Regions from separate parts of the Clostridium felsineum DSM 794 genome, predicted to be linked through region 3. Evidence: riboswitches for the same ligand, from Rfam matches in the RefSeq annotation. Region 3 holds a riboswitch; each other region holds the start of a gene.

Region 1 (4,298 bases), 1.5 Mb from region 3:
TTATTTTTGGAAGTAAATTATTAGCAGAAATGCTTCATACATCAAAAGTTTTTTTAGCCGCAAAATTGTTAAAGAATGAAGTTATTGAGGGTATAAATGTTAAAAATCTTCCTAATCGTTACCCAACAGGTGCAGAAAAAGTATTAATAAAAGAAGTACTTGATATGGAAGTGGATAAAAATGAAATTCCAGTAAAGAAAGGAATTTTAGTTATAAATGTTCAAACTGTAATCATGATCGCTGAAATAGCAAAAGGTGAGTTTTTAAAGGGAAGTAGATATATTACAGTTGCTGATTATGAAACAGGAGAAGCTAAGGTTGCAAGAGTTAATTATGATATGGATGTAAAGGAAGTATTAGAGAAAGTTTTTGGTAATAGAAAAGGTAAAGCAATATTTACAGGCGGAGGTATTATGGCGGCTCATAAAGCCCAAGAAAATGAAAAAGTTACTCCACTAACCAATTTTATTGGCTATTCAAAGGAAGTAACTTATAATAATGAGTCTAAATGTAAAAAGTGTAGAGGATGTACTAAAAACTGCCCTATGGGAATTCAAGTTCATAAGGTAATAGGAGATCAAGAAAAAAATATAAAAACTAATATGAAGAGTTATGGAGTAGAGGATTGCATAAATTGTGGTTCATGTACATTTTTATGTATGGCTGGAAAAAACACAATGGAAATTGTAAATATGAATTCTAAATAGTTATGGTTGAGTATTTGTATTAATATATAAAGGGATAGAAAGGATCGATTGATTTATGGAGAAAAATAGTAAACTGGTCATGATGGAGAAGGGAGAAATATGGAAGGTACTTTTAAAGCTTGGAATTCCTACAATGGTAGGTATGATGATATCTGCATTATTTGTTTCTGTTGATGGATATTTTGTTGGTAATTTAGGAAAGCAACAAATGGCAGCAGTTACGGTTACAACTCCATTAACTTATATTATTACAGGACTTGGTTCTCTTCTTGGTGGTGGTGGTTCAATATACATTGCAAAACTGCTTGGTCAGAAAAATTACAAAAAAGCAAACGATGCTGGATCTGTTATTATGGATACTTCATTAATTGTTGGAGTTATTTTTGTAGCTATATTATTAATTTTTATGAACCCAATATTGAGAGGTCTTGGAGCAAGTAATACAGATATAGTATTTGCAAAACAATATGCCCAAATTTTTTCGATTTCATTGTTTTTTAATCTTTTTAACGTAACATGTAATAATATGTTAGCATCTGAGGGTGCAACAATGTATAGTATGGTTGCAATGCTTGTAAGTGGAATTTCAAATGTTTTTCTAAACCCAGTATTTATTTATGGACTTCATATGGGAATAAGAGGTTCTGGTACTGCAACTCTTGTAGCTAACATACTTACAACTTTAGTTTATTTATATTATATTGGAGCCAAAAAAGGTAGTGTTAGATATAATTTTTTAAACTTTAAACCAGTTAAAGAGTATTATGTAGAAACTGCAAAGGTTGGAGTTGTTCTTATGATCTTCCAATTACTTTATAGTGCCTCAATAGCTATAACTAATGTACTTGGTGCAGGTTATGGAGATGCGTGTGTAGCTGCAATTGGAATTGAAGTTAGAATAACCTCATTGGGGTTCATGGCAATAACAGGATTTACAAAGGGATTTCAGTCATTTGTTGGTTTTAGTTTTGGTGCAAAGGCGTTTGATAGAGTTAGATCATCTAAAAATATAGCACTCATTTGGACTACAGCATTTTGTGTTATTTGTAGTGTTTTAATGATTATATTTGCAAAACCTCTTGTTGCAATATTTAACAATGATGCACAAGTTGTATCTATTGGAGTAAAGGCACTTGTATATTATTCAGTTACATTTATGGGAATGGGCTTTATAATGGTATATACTTTGTTATTCTTGGCTACAAATCAAGCAAAATACGGTGGAATTGTTTCTCTTGCAAGGCAGGGAGTAATTTTAATACCAGGATTATTTATACTAAATGCTATATTTGGAATGCAAGGTATTCTTTTAGCACAACCATTAGCTGATGGTTTAACAGTACTGCTTATTTTATTATTAGCTTATAAATCATCAAAAAAATTAAATCAAGTAGCAGCAAATGCTTAAGATATTATTATAAAGAGAGTATATATTTTAATTATATAAATATATAGAAAAAACGATGCAAAGCCTATTAATATAATGGTTTTGTGTCGTTTTTTATTTTAAATTATCACAAACATGAAACATTGACAATATTTATTCTTTGTATTATTATGTAGAAAGTAAAGTTAATATGTATTGTTAGGTGAGGCTCCTATATAGATATATGCTACTGCCCAAAAATATCGAAAGATGCCAATGGGTTAGCAGGTACTACCGAATTAAGGTTTTACTTAATGTAGCTGGGTTTACCCAAAGCTATATAGTGCTAAAGCTCAACGAAAGATAGAATATTTTTGTTGTTGTTTTGTGAGGCCTTTTTGGGGCTTTTTTTATTTTTTTGGAGGTGAAATCAATGGACGCAGACCCTAGTCATTTATGCAAGAACAACATACAATTTTCAAAAAACATAAACGTGGGGAAACTGCCTAAATTGTTTGTATAAAATTTAGTTTACTTTCCCATGTTATTTGGGAGGTAAAATTAAATGAAAAAGAAAAACAAGCTATTGTTTATACTAGGCATTATTGGTCCAGGTTTAATAACAGTAAATGCTGGCAATGATGCAGGTGGTATAGCTACTTATGCAACGGTAGGAGCTTCATATAGTTATAAGATGCTGTGGGGACTTTTGTTAATTACATTTAGTCTAGCTGTAATTCAAGAAATGAATGCAAGAATGGCAGTAGTTACAGGAAAAGGCTTATCAGATTTAATAAGAGAAAATTATGGAGTTAAGTGGTCTTTGTTTGCAATGCTCATATTATTTATAGCTAATTTTGGTGTGTGCGTAGGAGATTTTGCTGGAATAGCTGCAAGCTTAGAGTTATTTGGGATTAGTAAATATATAACAGTACCTATTATGGCATTTTTAGTATGGCTTGTTATTACAAAAGGGTCATATGCTAAAACGGAAAAAGTTTTTTTAGCATTCACCTTTGTATTTTTTACTTATATCATAACTTGTATAAAAGTTCATCCAGACTGGCATACAGTTATTAAAACTACAGTTACACCAAGCATAAGCTTTTCAAATGGATATATTTTAACGTTCATAGGAATGATAGGTACAACTATAACACCATATATGCAGTTTTATCTTCAGTCAGCAGTGGTGGACAAGGGCTTGAGTATAAAGGAATATAAATATGAAAAACTAGATGTATACTTAGGAGCCGTGTGGGGAAATTTAGTAGCATTTTTTATAATTGTTTGTACAGCAGTAACGCTTTATAAATACGGAATTAAAATAAATAGTGCACAAGAGGCAGCTATGGCATTAAAGCCTCTAGCAGGAAACTATGCTACAATACTTTTTGCAGCAGGACTATTTGGAGCATCGGTTTTAGCTACAATGATAATACCACTATCAACAACATATGCTATTTGTGAAACCTTTGGACTGGAAAGAGGACTTGATAACTCATTTAAAGAGGCTAAAACTTTTTATGGAATTTTTACTTTTATGATTTTATTTAGTTCGGCATTAGTACTTGTTCCAAAGCTTTCCTTAGTAGGTATTATGCTTGTTACTCAGCAAATTGCAGGTATACTTTGTCCAGTAATTCTTATATTTATGGTGCTTTTAATAAATAATAAGGATATTATGGGGAAATATATTAATAACAAATTGCAAAATATAATAGTATACATAACAGTAGTTTTTATAATAGTATTATCAGTAATATTATTTGTATCACCAATAATAAATAAACTAATTTAAAATATTAATACATTGTGATATATAGAAGATTCTAAGGAGGTATTTATTAGAAATCTTTTATATATTACTACTTGACATGTTTATAAAAGAAAGATAAAATTAAAGCTGAGTTGAACGTGTTCAACTACATAGGGGAAATCTTAGCTAAGTGACGGAGGTGATTTCATTGGATGAAGTGAGAAATAAGATACTGTGGGCAGCCAAGGAACTTTTTAAAGAGAAAGGTTACAAAAAAACCACTATAAGACAAATAGTTGATAAATCAGGGGTTTTAATTGGCAGCATATATTACTTTTTTAAGAATAAAGAAGAAATATTTGAGACTATTGTTTTAGAGTTATTCGATAAAAGTGACAGTATAGTAAATGAAAGCTTTGATATAGAAACTCCTGCATTAAAGTATGCTATTATGTGTGCTATAGAA
Region 2 (4,298 bases), on a different replicon from region 3:
ATTACAGTATTCAGAACATTTCTTCAGTGTTGGTATTTCGATTGATTCTAACTCCTTGTCAATTAACCATGCTTCTAAATATACCCATGAACCCGATTCCGTATAAAAAAAATTATTTTTACGCACTAATCCAATTCCAGCTTTCAATGCTGCAAATCGTAATGCAGTAATACCAAATTTCCTGTCAGTAGCAGTTTTTATTCCTATATCTTGCATATGTTTTTCAAATTTCAAACTATCTTGAAAACTTTCAGAATTCTCGTCTGTTCTACTATCTACCAAATAGTATTTAGCTATCATGCCTTTTAAGTGTTCAGGAATATAGTATTTTCCATATTGCCTTGCACAAATAACGATTGATTTTGCCCATGGATAAGTATCTTCTGGGTGAGCAAAAGAATAAAAATCTTCATAATATGGCTTTACTTCTGGAATGCGCTCAATTCGTTCATTAAGTTTTTCCTCATAACCTAACATATCAGATATCTTAATAATACCGCACTTTTCATAGCCCATATGAAGTGCTGCACTTTTTATTTGTTCTGCTAATGAATTCATTTCTTCAACACTCCTTTCACTTATACTATCAAAGAACTATATATTTGTAAAATTGATATATCCGAATTGACAATTCGATTTTTTTAATATATCATAACTTAATATGAAGATTGGAGTGAAATTAATGGATATTAGGCATTTTAAAACCTTTAAAAGTATTATAGAAGAAGGTAGTTTTTCAAATGCAGCAATGAAATTAGGATATACTCAATCCACAGTCACCTCACAAATTCAACAATTAGAACAAGAACTCTCAATCAAGCTATTTGAAAAAATTGGTCGCAACATGGTCTTAACAACTTCAGGTAAAGAATTAATACCTTATGCAAACGAATTACTTGATACAGTAAAAAAAATTGAGAGTATTGGTAAATTTGGCGATAAGATTACAGGAGAATTGAAAATTGCAGTTGCAGAATCACTGATGTCTTATAAATTACAAAATGTGTTGAGCTTGTTTAAAGAAAAAGCTCCTAATGTAAAACTTTCTATCATTTCACTCAATTGCCTTGACATAAAAAATATCTTATCGAAGGGTGAAGCAGACCTCGGTTTAATGTACGATGTGGGAAGTAAAAATGATAGTTTGATTACTGTTAAACTAGCTGATTTCACTTTAACTTTAATATGTTCACCTCGATTAGAACAAAATAAATTTGATTTTTGCACACCAAATCAAGAAATAAATACAAGTCTTATTATTAATGAGGATGAATCCATTAATCGAAAAATACTTGAAAATTATTTTCGTGTTAACAATATACTCTTAGATAACACAATTGAACTTTGGAGCATTGAAGCAATAAAAAAATGTGTTGCAAGTAATTTAGGAATTTCTTTCTTGCCTCGTTTTACAGTAGAAGAAGAACTGAAAAATGGGAAATTAAAAGAACTTGAGGCAGGTTGCTCTGATACCAAAATCACAGCAATATACGCTTATCATAAGAACAAGTGGATTAGTCCTGCAATGTCATTATTTATACAGATACTGAGGGAGAATTTTGAAAGCAAATAGATTCAAAGTTATTAATAAATAATCTTTACTTCGCATTTTCTCACAGATACGACTTACTGATTAGCAATATTATACCATTAAATACTGTTTTTATAAACTTATAAACTCTACAAAAACAAGGTTTATATGAAAACTGTCACAATGAAGTATAGTCATAAAAACAAGCTCTATCAAGCATTTAGAGAACTAGGCAGAGTAATTCGAACCATTTTTCTTTTGGAATATATTTCCGATATTGAAATGCGTCAACAGATTACATCAACCACGAATAAAATGGAATAATATAATGGGTTTTCTAAATATTTCTCATTCGGTGGTGAAGTCATTATTTCCGAAAATGATCCTGATGAACAAGAAAAAAGAATTAAATATAATAATCTTGTATCCAATGCAGTAATACTTCAAAATGTTGTGGACATGACGTATATATTAAAAGAACTATCAGCTAATGGAGTAGAGTTTACCAAGTCAGATGTAGCAGCGCTTAGTCCATATCTTACTAGACACATAAAACGATTTGGTGATTATGTGATTGACTTGAAAAATATACCAAAGGAAATAGATATGACTATTTCCATACCTATGAAACAAGAAAAGGTCATATAATGGATATTACTTCCATCATGTGGCCGGTTTTTACATGTATGTCGGCTGTACCCGTAGGAGGTCTTTTTTACACGAATCGTTGCCGTACCCCATTTAAACCGTATTTTTGTAATCTAGTTACAGCTTCTTCTTCACTTATTCCGTTTAATGAGGTATTGAATTTTTTGAAAATTAATTCGATATAGGGTGAATTAATATTACTAATAAGGTTTTTTAGTTCCATAACAATGGCCTCCCTTAGTCATTGTTATTTAAAGGGTAGTTACCTTTAATAACAATTAACATTTTATTTTTAGATATATTATTTTCAGGATCATCGTCCATAGGTAACCACCTCCTATTTTTAAAATAAAAAAATCCCTCCATCACAAAGAATGAAGAGATTTATGCTCGACACAAAAAAACATCTATTTTCTCCATTCGTTTAGTTTTAGCACTACACAGCTTTGAACATAGCCATTCATAAAAATATGAAGGCCGTCAGCTACATTAAATAAAGCCTTAATTCGGCAGTACTTGCTGACCCATTGGCGTCTCTCGACATTTTTGGGCAGTAGCGTATATCTATGTAGTAACCTCACCTAACAAAGAGTATTAAATTTTTAAACTTGCTTTATTATAATATACGTAAATATGTATTAATGTCAACCTTTTTTGAATTTAGCAAATAAAAATACTATGTAGAATCACGTCATATTTTACAAACTGTTGCAATAATATCATATAATTAGCAATTTAAATTACTTAGTATTTATCATTAAAATTGCAAAGCTGCATTGCCACTCCATCTGTCATAATTTTAAAGCCAAATTTCTCATAGAAAGCTGCATTTTTACTTTCTTCTGGCATAATTTCAATATATAAATAATTCTTATATTTTTCTTTAATCATTTCAATCATTGTTCCAGCAATTCTTTGACCTTGATAAGCTGGATTCACTAAAACGTAATGCATATATGCTACCATTTCACTATCATCTAACACACGCACAAGCCCTACTAGTTTATTTTCATCCCAAGCGGTTAAAACCGTAGAAGAATTCTTTAATGCTTTATACAACCTACTGGGATATTGACCAGATACCCAGCCAACAGATAAAAATAATTGCTGTACCTCATCTTGTGTGAACTTTTTTTCATAAGTGTAGTTAATCATTATTATAAATACCTCCCTTGATTATTTATAGTCACATTTTTTACATTGTGCCATTGTATGTTCATTATCTTCTTTATGATAAGCCCCAGACCAGCTGCAAATACTCTGTAAAATAGGAATTACAGAAATACCTTTATCCGTAAGGCAGTACTCTACACGTGGTGGAATCTCATCAAAAGACTTTCTATTAACAATGTCATCTGCAATTAATTCCTTAAGAGTAGATGCCAAAACAGCATCTGTTATGTTTGTCATTTCTTTTCTGATTTCACTATATCGTAAAGTACCTTTTTCAGATAAAACACATATAATTCGAGATTTCCACTTTCCACCGAAAATTTCAAGTCCGTATTCAAGAGGACAACGAATATCCGATGCTATTTTATGTTGATACATTAAATTTACCCCCTTATAATATCCCAAGCGCAATACAGTAAAAATAAACTTAATATAAAATTAATAAGTTTATGATGTTTTTTGTAAAGAGTTTGTATTTTAAGCCCAAGGAATGCCCAGGTTAAACAAGCTATACTTCCAATACCAACAACTCCTACACCTGCAAAAAGTAAACCGGGTAAGGTACTGATATATGGAATAAAATAAATCATTAACAAGGTCATAATATAAAAATATATTTTTACATTTACAAATTGAAGTGAAAAGCCTTCTCTAAAGGATGCTTTCCCTTCATTGTCAGCATTTAAAGGCTTACTTTTAAAAATTTGTATTGCCAGCCAAACCATATATATGCCTCCAACATATTTTAACACATCAAGTACAGGGGTAAGAAAAGAATTCAAGCCGTATACTGCTAAAGTGCAAATAATCTGTACACAGACATATCCTGCGCAAATTCCCCAAATTAGTCTTTTCCCTTTTCGCCAGCCAAATTGAGTCGTGGTATTTAGAGCTAGAATGTTTCCAGGACCCGGCGTGAAAGAACAAATCACCATATATCCTAGCA
Region 3 (4,298 bases):
GAGCACATTTGTAACAGTCATACCTGTAACACCAATTTTATTAAGCTCATCTTTCAGCTCATCGAATTTTTCTGGTCTTGTAACTATGTCAATTTTACTCATTTTGTAATCCATAAAAGTTCATCTCCTTTAAAATAAAATATAATAGCTTATATATAAATATACTACTTTAAAAGTAAAATTTCCATAATACATAAATATAAAATTGAAAAATTACGACCAAAGTAGTATATTAAAATTTCTAATCTATATGATAAGCTCTTTCACCATGAATAGAAATATCAAGACCTTGAAGTTCTTCATCTTCACTTGAACGTATTTTAAATACTAATGTTACTAATTTAATAATTATGATTGTTCCGATTATAGAATAAGCATAAGTTGCACCAGTTGCTATAAGCTGTTTTAAAACAAGTGAAGGATCTCCATAAAGAAGTCCATTTGCTCCACCTGAGTTAACTGCTTTGGTAGCAAATATTCCGGTTGCTATAGCTCCCCATGTACCACCAACGCCATGGCATCCGAAAGCATCTAATGCATCATCATATTTAAATTTCTTCTTAAGAAAGCTTACTGAGAAGAAGCATATGATTCCACCCAGGATACCTATTATTAGAGAAGAACCTACAGTTACAAATCCGCATGCTGGAGTTATAGAAACAAGACCAGCAAGAGTACCAGTTAAAGCACCTAAAACAGTTGGACGTTTTGTAATAAACCATTCACAAGCAATCCATGCAGCGGCAGCGGCAGCAGCTGCTGTATTAGTTGTTATAAAGGCATTCATGGCTACAGCATTTATACCTAGAGCGCTTCCTGCGTTAAAGCCAAACCAACCAAACCATAAAAGGGCACCACCTATAAAAGTTAAAGTAAGGTTGTTTGGAGATGTTTTTATATTTTTTCTTTTTCCAATCATTATAGCGGCTACAAGACCGGAAACACCAGAACTTATGTGTACTACAGTTCCACCAGCGAAATCTATAGCTCCTAGTTTTTTTATCCAACCGCCATCACCCCATACCCAATGTGCAAGTGGGTCATATATTAAGGTTGCCCATAAAAGTATGAAAAGTATAAATGCTGGAAATTTTATTCTTTCTGCAAAAGCACCTGTTATTAAACCAGGAGTTATAATTGCGAACATTAATTGAAACATCATAAATAAGCTGTGGGGAATAGTACTAGAATATGGAGCGAAAGGTTTAAAACCCACATGATGTAAAAGTGCGTACTGTAAATTTCCTATAAGACCTGAAATATCTGGACCAAATGCAATTGAATAGCCTATTAAAACCCATTGAAGAGATATTATAATCATACAGGCATAACTGTGCATCATAGTACTCAATGTGTTTTTAGTCTTAACCATTCCCCCATAAAACATGGCAAGACCAGGGGTCATTAACATTACTAAAACTGTTGATAAAAAGACGAAAGTAGTATCTGCAAAATTCATAAGAATAGCCTCCTTTTTTCATTTCTGATTAATTAAGTAGTTCGATATTTTATAATGATATCAAATGTGAGACAAAATTGCAAGTTTATTAATTAAATATATGTTTAAATGTTAAAAAAATAATTTAATGCCTATAAATTAGAAAAATCATATTTTTGAGTAACGTAAGATAATTTGATAAATTATGAGAAGAATATACTAAGTTAAAGAAGTTTTTTATTTTTAGGTTGAAAAATTCACATTTTATACTATAATTAAAAGTATAGTACGAATTTAAACGAATATATTGTAATAGGATGTATTCTTTTACTTTACCTTGTTAAAGGTATGTTATTTATTTGTTGTAATTCTAAAATATCAGTATATATTTCTGACTTTTAATAATACTATAATAGTAAGAAAAGTTTTTGTTAGGTGAGGCTCCTATATAGATATACGCTACTGCCCAGAAACATCGAGAGATGCCAACTTGGGTCAACAGATATTACCGAATCAAGGTTTTATCTAACGTAGCTGGATTGTATTCTGATCTAAGCTATATAGTGCTAAAGCTCTACTGTCTAATTTTATTATTAGAATTTTTGAGCGAGCCTTTGATGGCTTTTTTTTATGCCAAAATGTAAGAAGGAGTGAGTTTTTATGGAAAGTGGCCCTCATTTGAGCGAGGACGATTTTAATTTTATAACAGAAGAGGAATTTGAGGAATGTTTTTCATATAACTTATTAGAATAGACATATTAAATTCCAATCTTCCTCTTCAAAACTAAGAGATAGAACATAACTTTCTATTACTGTAATACAAAAAAACGATTTACATTAAGTGGAATACTTCAGTAAATTTTGAAAGGAATGATTGGTATGCAAAAATTATTAAATAACTTTTTTTTAAGCGAAATACTTTATAAGAAAGTGTATGATGAATATGGTGAATATGTAGGTAGATTGTGGGATATATATGTTGTTGCTGATGAAGCTTATCCTAGAGCAATTGGGTATAAAGTGAAAAAAAGTGGAGAATATATAAACTACGAATTTAAGACAATAGATTTTTACAAAGAAGATGAAGGCAGAAGAATTTATATAAAAGTTAAAGCAGTTAAAGACACAATGATGAGGAAATATTCCTATTTGTTGTCTAAAAATCTTTTGGATAAGCAAATAGTTGATATAAACGGAAAAAAACTCGTACGGGTTAATGATTTGAGAATGGCAAAGATGGTTGGTGAACTTAAAGTTATAGCAGTTGATACAGGGTTTATGGCATTAAGTAGGAGACTTGGAATTGAAGGGCTTATATATAGATTTTATAAATTAGCGCAAAGAAAACCTATGGAAAATTATATAATGTGGAATGATGTTGAATCCTTAGAAATGGTTAATGATAATTTAAAATTAACAGTTCCATACCAGAAGCTGTCAACTATGCATCCGGCAGATCTAGCAGATATACTTGAAGACATGGATTTTAAGTATAGAAAAAAAGTATTTGAAAGTCTTGATGAAAATTTGGCAGCAGATATTTTGGAAGAAATAGATCCAGATATTCAAGCGGATATACTTGAAAATTTAAGTGATGATAAAAAAAGTGAAGTATTAGATAGTATGCCAAATGATGAAATTGCGGATATCTTAGATGAGGTCGATGAAGAGACAGCTGAAAAAATACTACTTAATATGGAAAAAGAAGATGCTGAAGAAGTAAGAGCTCTCATGGGATATGCAGAAGAAACTGTAGGAAGTATAATGAATAAAGATTTTATTTCATTTAATGTAAACATAACCTTAAATGAAACTTTAGAAATAGTACGTGAAATGAATCCTGATGATGAAGTGATATATTTTATTTATATAACGGATGATGAAGGGAAATTGGAAGGTTATATATCACTTAAGGATTTACTTTTTATGCCTCCAGAAAAAAAGCTTAAAGATGTTATGAATAAAAAACTTGCATTTGTTAAAGATTCGGATAAACTTGATGAAGCTATAGAAATATCATCAAAATACAATCTTATATCGCTCCCAGTAGTTGACAATGAGAATAAAATATGTGGAATTATACTAGTAAATGATTTAATAGATGAGGTACTATTGCCAACATGGAAAAAGAAATTTAAAAAAGTGGGCTAAGAGGGTGAGCGTATGAAAAAGAAGTTTAGTAGATTATTGTTGATTTTTAGTATTGTTGGCCCAGGTCTTATAACTGCAAACGCGGGTAACGATGCAGGGGGGGTAACTACTTATTCTGTAATAGGCTCTAAATACGGTTATTCAATGCTGTGGGGATTACTTGCAATAGGTATAGGACTTGCTGTTGTTCAAGAAATGAATGCTAGAATGGCGGTAGTTACAGGAAAGGGATTATCGGATTTAATAAGAGAGAGATATGGTGTTAAGTTAGCTTTCTTTGCCATGACGGTTCTGTTAATAGCAAATTTAGGAGTTTGCATAGCTGATTTTGCGGGGATTGCTGCTAGTTTGCAATTGTTTAATATAAATAAATATATATCTGTTCCTATACTTGCAATAATGATTTGGGTTATAATGACAAAAGGTAATTACTCAAAAGCTGAAAAGGTATTTTTGTTATTGACACTTACGTTCTTCGGATATGTTATTACAGCATTTATGGTAAAACCAAATTGGTCTAATGTGACTTCGCATATATTTAATCCAAGGGGAAGTCTAAACAAAGGTTATTGGCTTGATCTTATAGGCATGGTTGGAACTACAATAACTCCATATATGCAATTTTACCTTCAATCCTCAATAGTTGATAAAGGAATATCTTTAAAGGAGTATGGATACGAAAAGCTTGATGTATATTTAGGAACAATAT

The links. A riboswitch is a leader RNA that binds a small molecule or an ion and turns the genes downstream of it on or off. The one in region 3 is predicted to bind magnesium.
Region 1: it holds a riboswitch for magnesium, as region 3 does, so the genes downstream of both, CLFE_RS02755 (NRAMP family divalent metal transporter) here and CLFE_RS18380 (magnesium transporter) in region 3, are expected to answer to the same signal.
Region 2: it holds a riboswitch for magnesium, as region 3 does, so the genes downstream of both, CLFE_RS24515 (cation-transporting P-type ATPase) here and CLFE_RS18380 (magnesium transporter) in region 3, are expected to answer to the same signal.

What each region holds. Positions count from the first base shown of each region.
Region 1 covers NZ_CP096980.1:575,919-580,216, forward strand. Annotated here, with positions in the region: gene CLFE_RS02745 (4Fe-4S dicluster domain-containing protein) at 1-707, shown strand, start outside; gene CLFE_RS02750 (MATE family efflux transporter) at 763-2,115, shown strand; M-box (ykoK) riboswitch at 2,282-2,445, shown strand; gene CLFE_RS02755 (NRAMP family divalent metal transporter) at 2,639-3,874, shown strand; gene CLFE_RS02760 (TetR/AcrR family transcriptional regulator) at 4,050-4,298, shown strand, end outside.
Region 2 covers NZ_CP096981.1:133,660-137,957, reverse strand. Annotated here, with positions in the region: gene CLFE_RS23155 (epoxyqueuosine reductase) at 1-558, opposite strand, end outside; gene CLFE_RS23150 (LysR family transcriptional regulator) at 683-1,573, shown strand; partial or broken gene CLFE_RS24410 (Tn3 family transposase) at 1,721-2,179, shown strand; gene CLFE_RS24515 (cation-transporting P-type ATPase) at 2,247-2,402, opposite strand; M-box (ykoK) riboswitch at 2,588-2,775, opposite strand; gene CLFE_RS23135 (GNAT family N-acetyltransferase) at 2,924-3,337, opposite strand; gene CLFE_RS23130 (winged helix-turn-helix transcriptional regulator) at 3,356-3,730, opposite strand; gene CLFE_RS23125 (LysE family transporter) at 3,736-4,298, opposite strand, start outside.
Region 3 covers NZ_CP096980.1:3,935,135-3,939,432, reverse strand. Annotated here, with positions in the region: gene CLFE_RS18390 (P-II family nitrogen regulator) at 1-114, opposite strand, end outside; gene CLFE_RS18385 (ammonium transporter) at 242-1,459, opposite strand; M-box (ykoK) riboswitch at 1,859-2,030, shown strand; gene CLFE_RS18380 (magnesium transporter) at 2,318-3,589, shown strand; gene CLFE_RS18375 (Nramp family divalent metal transporter) at 3,602-4,298, shown strand, end outside.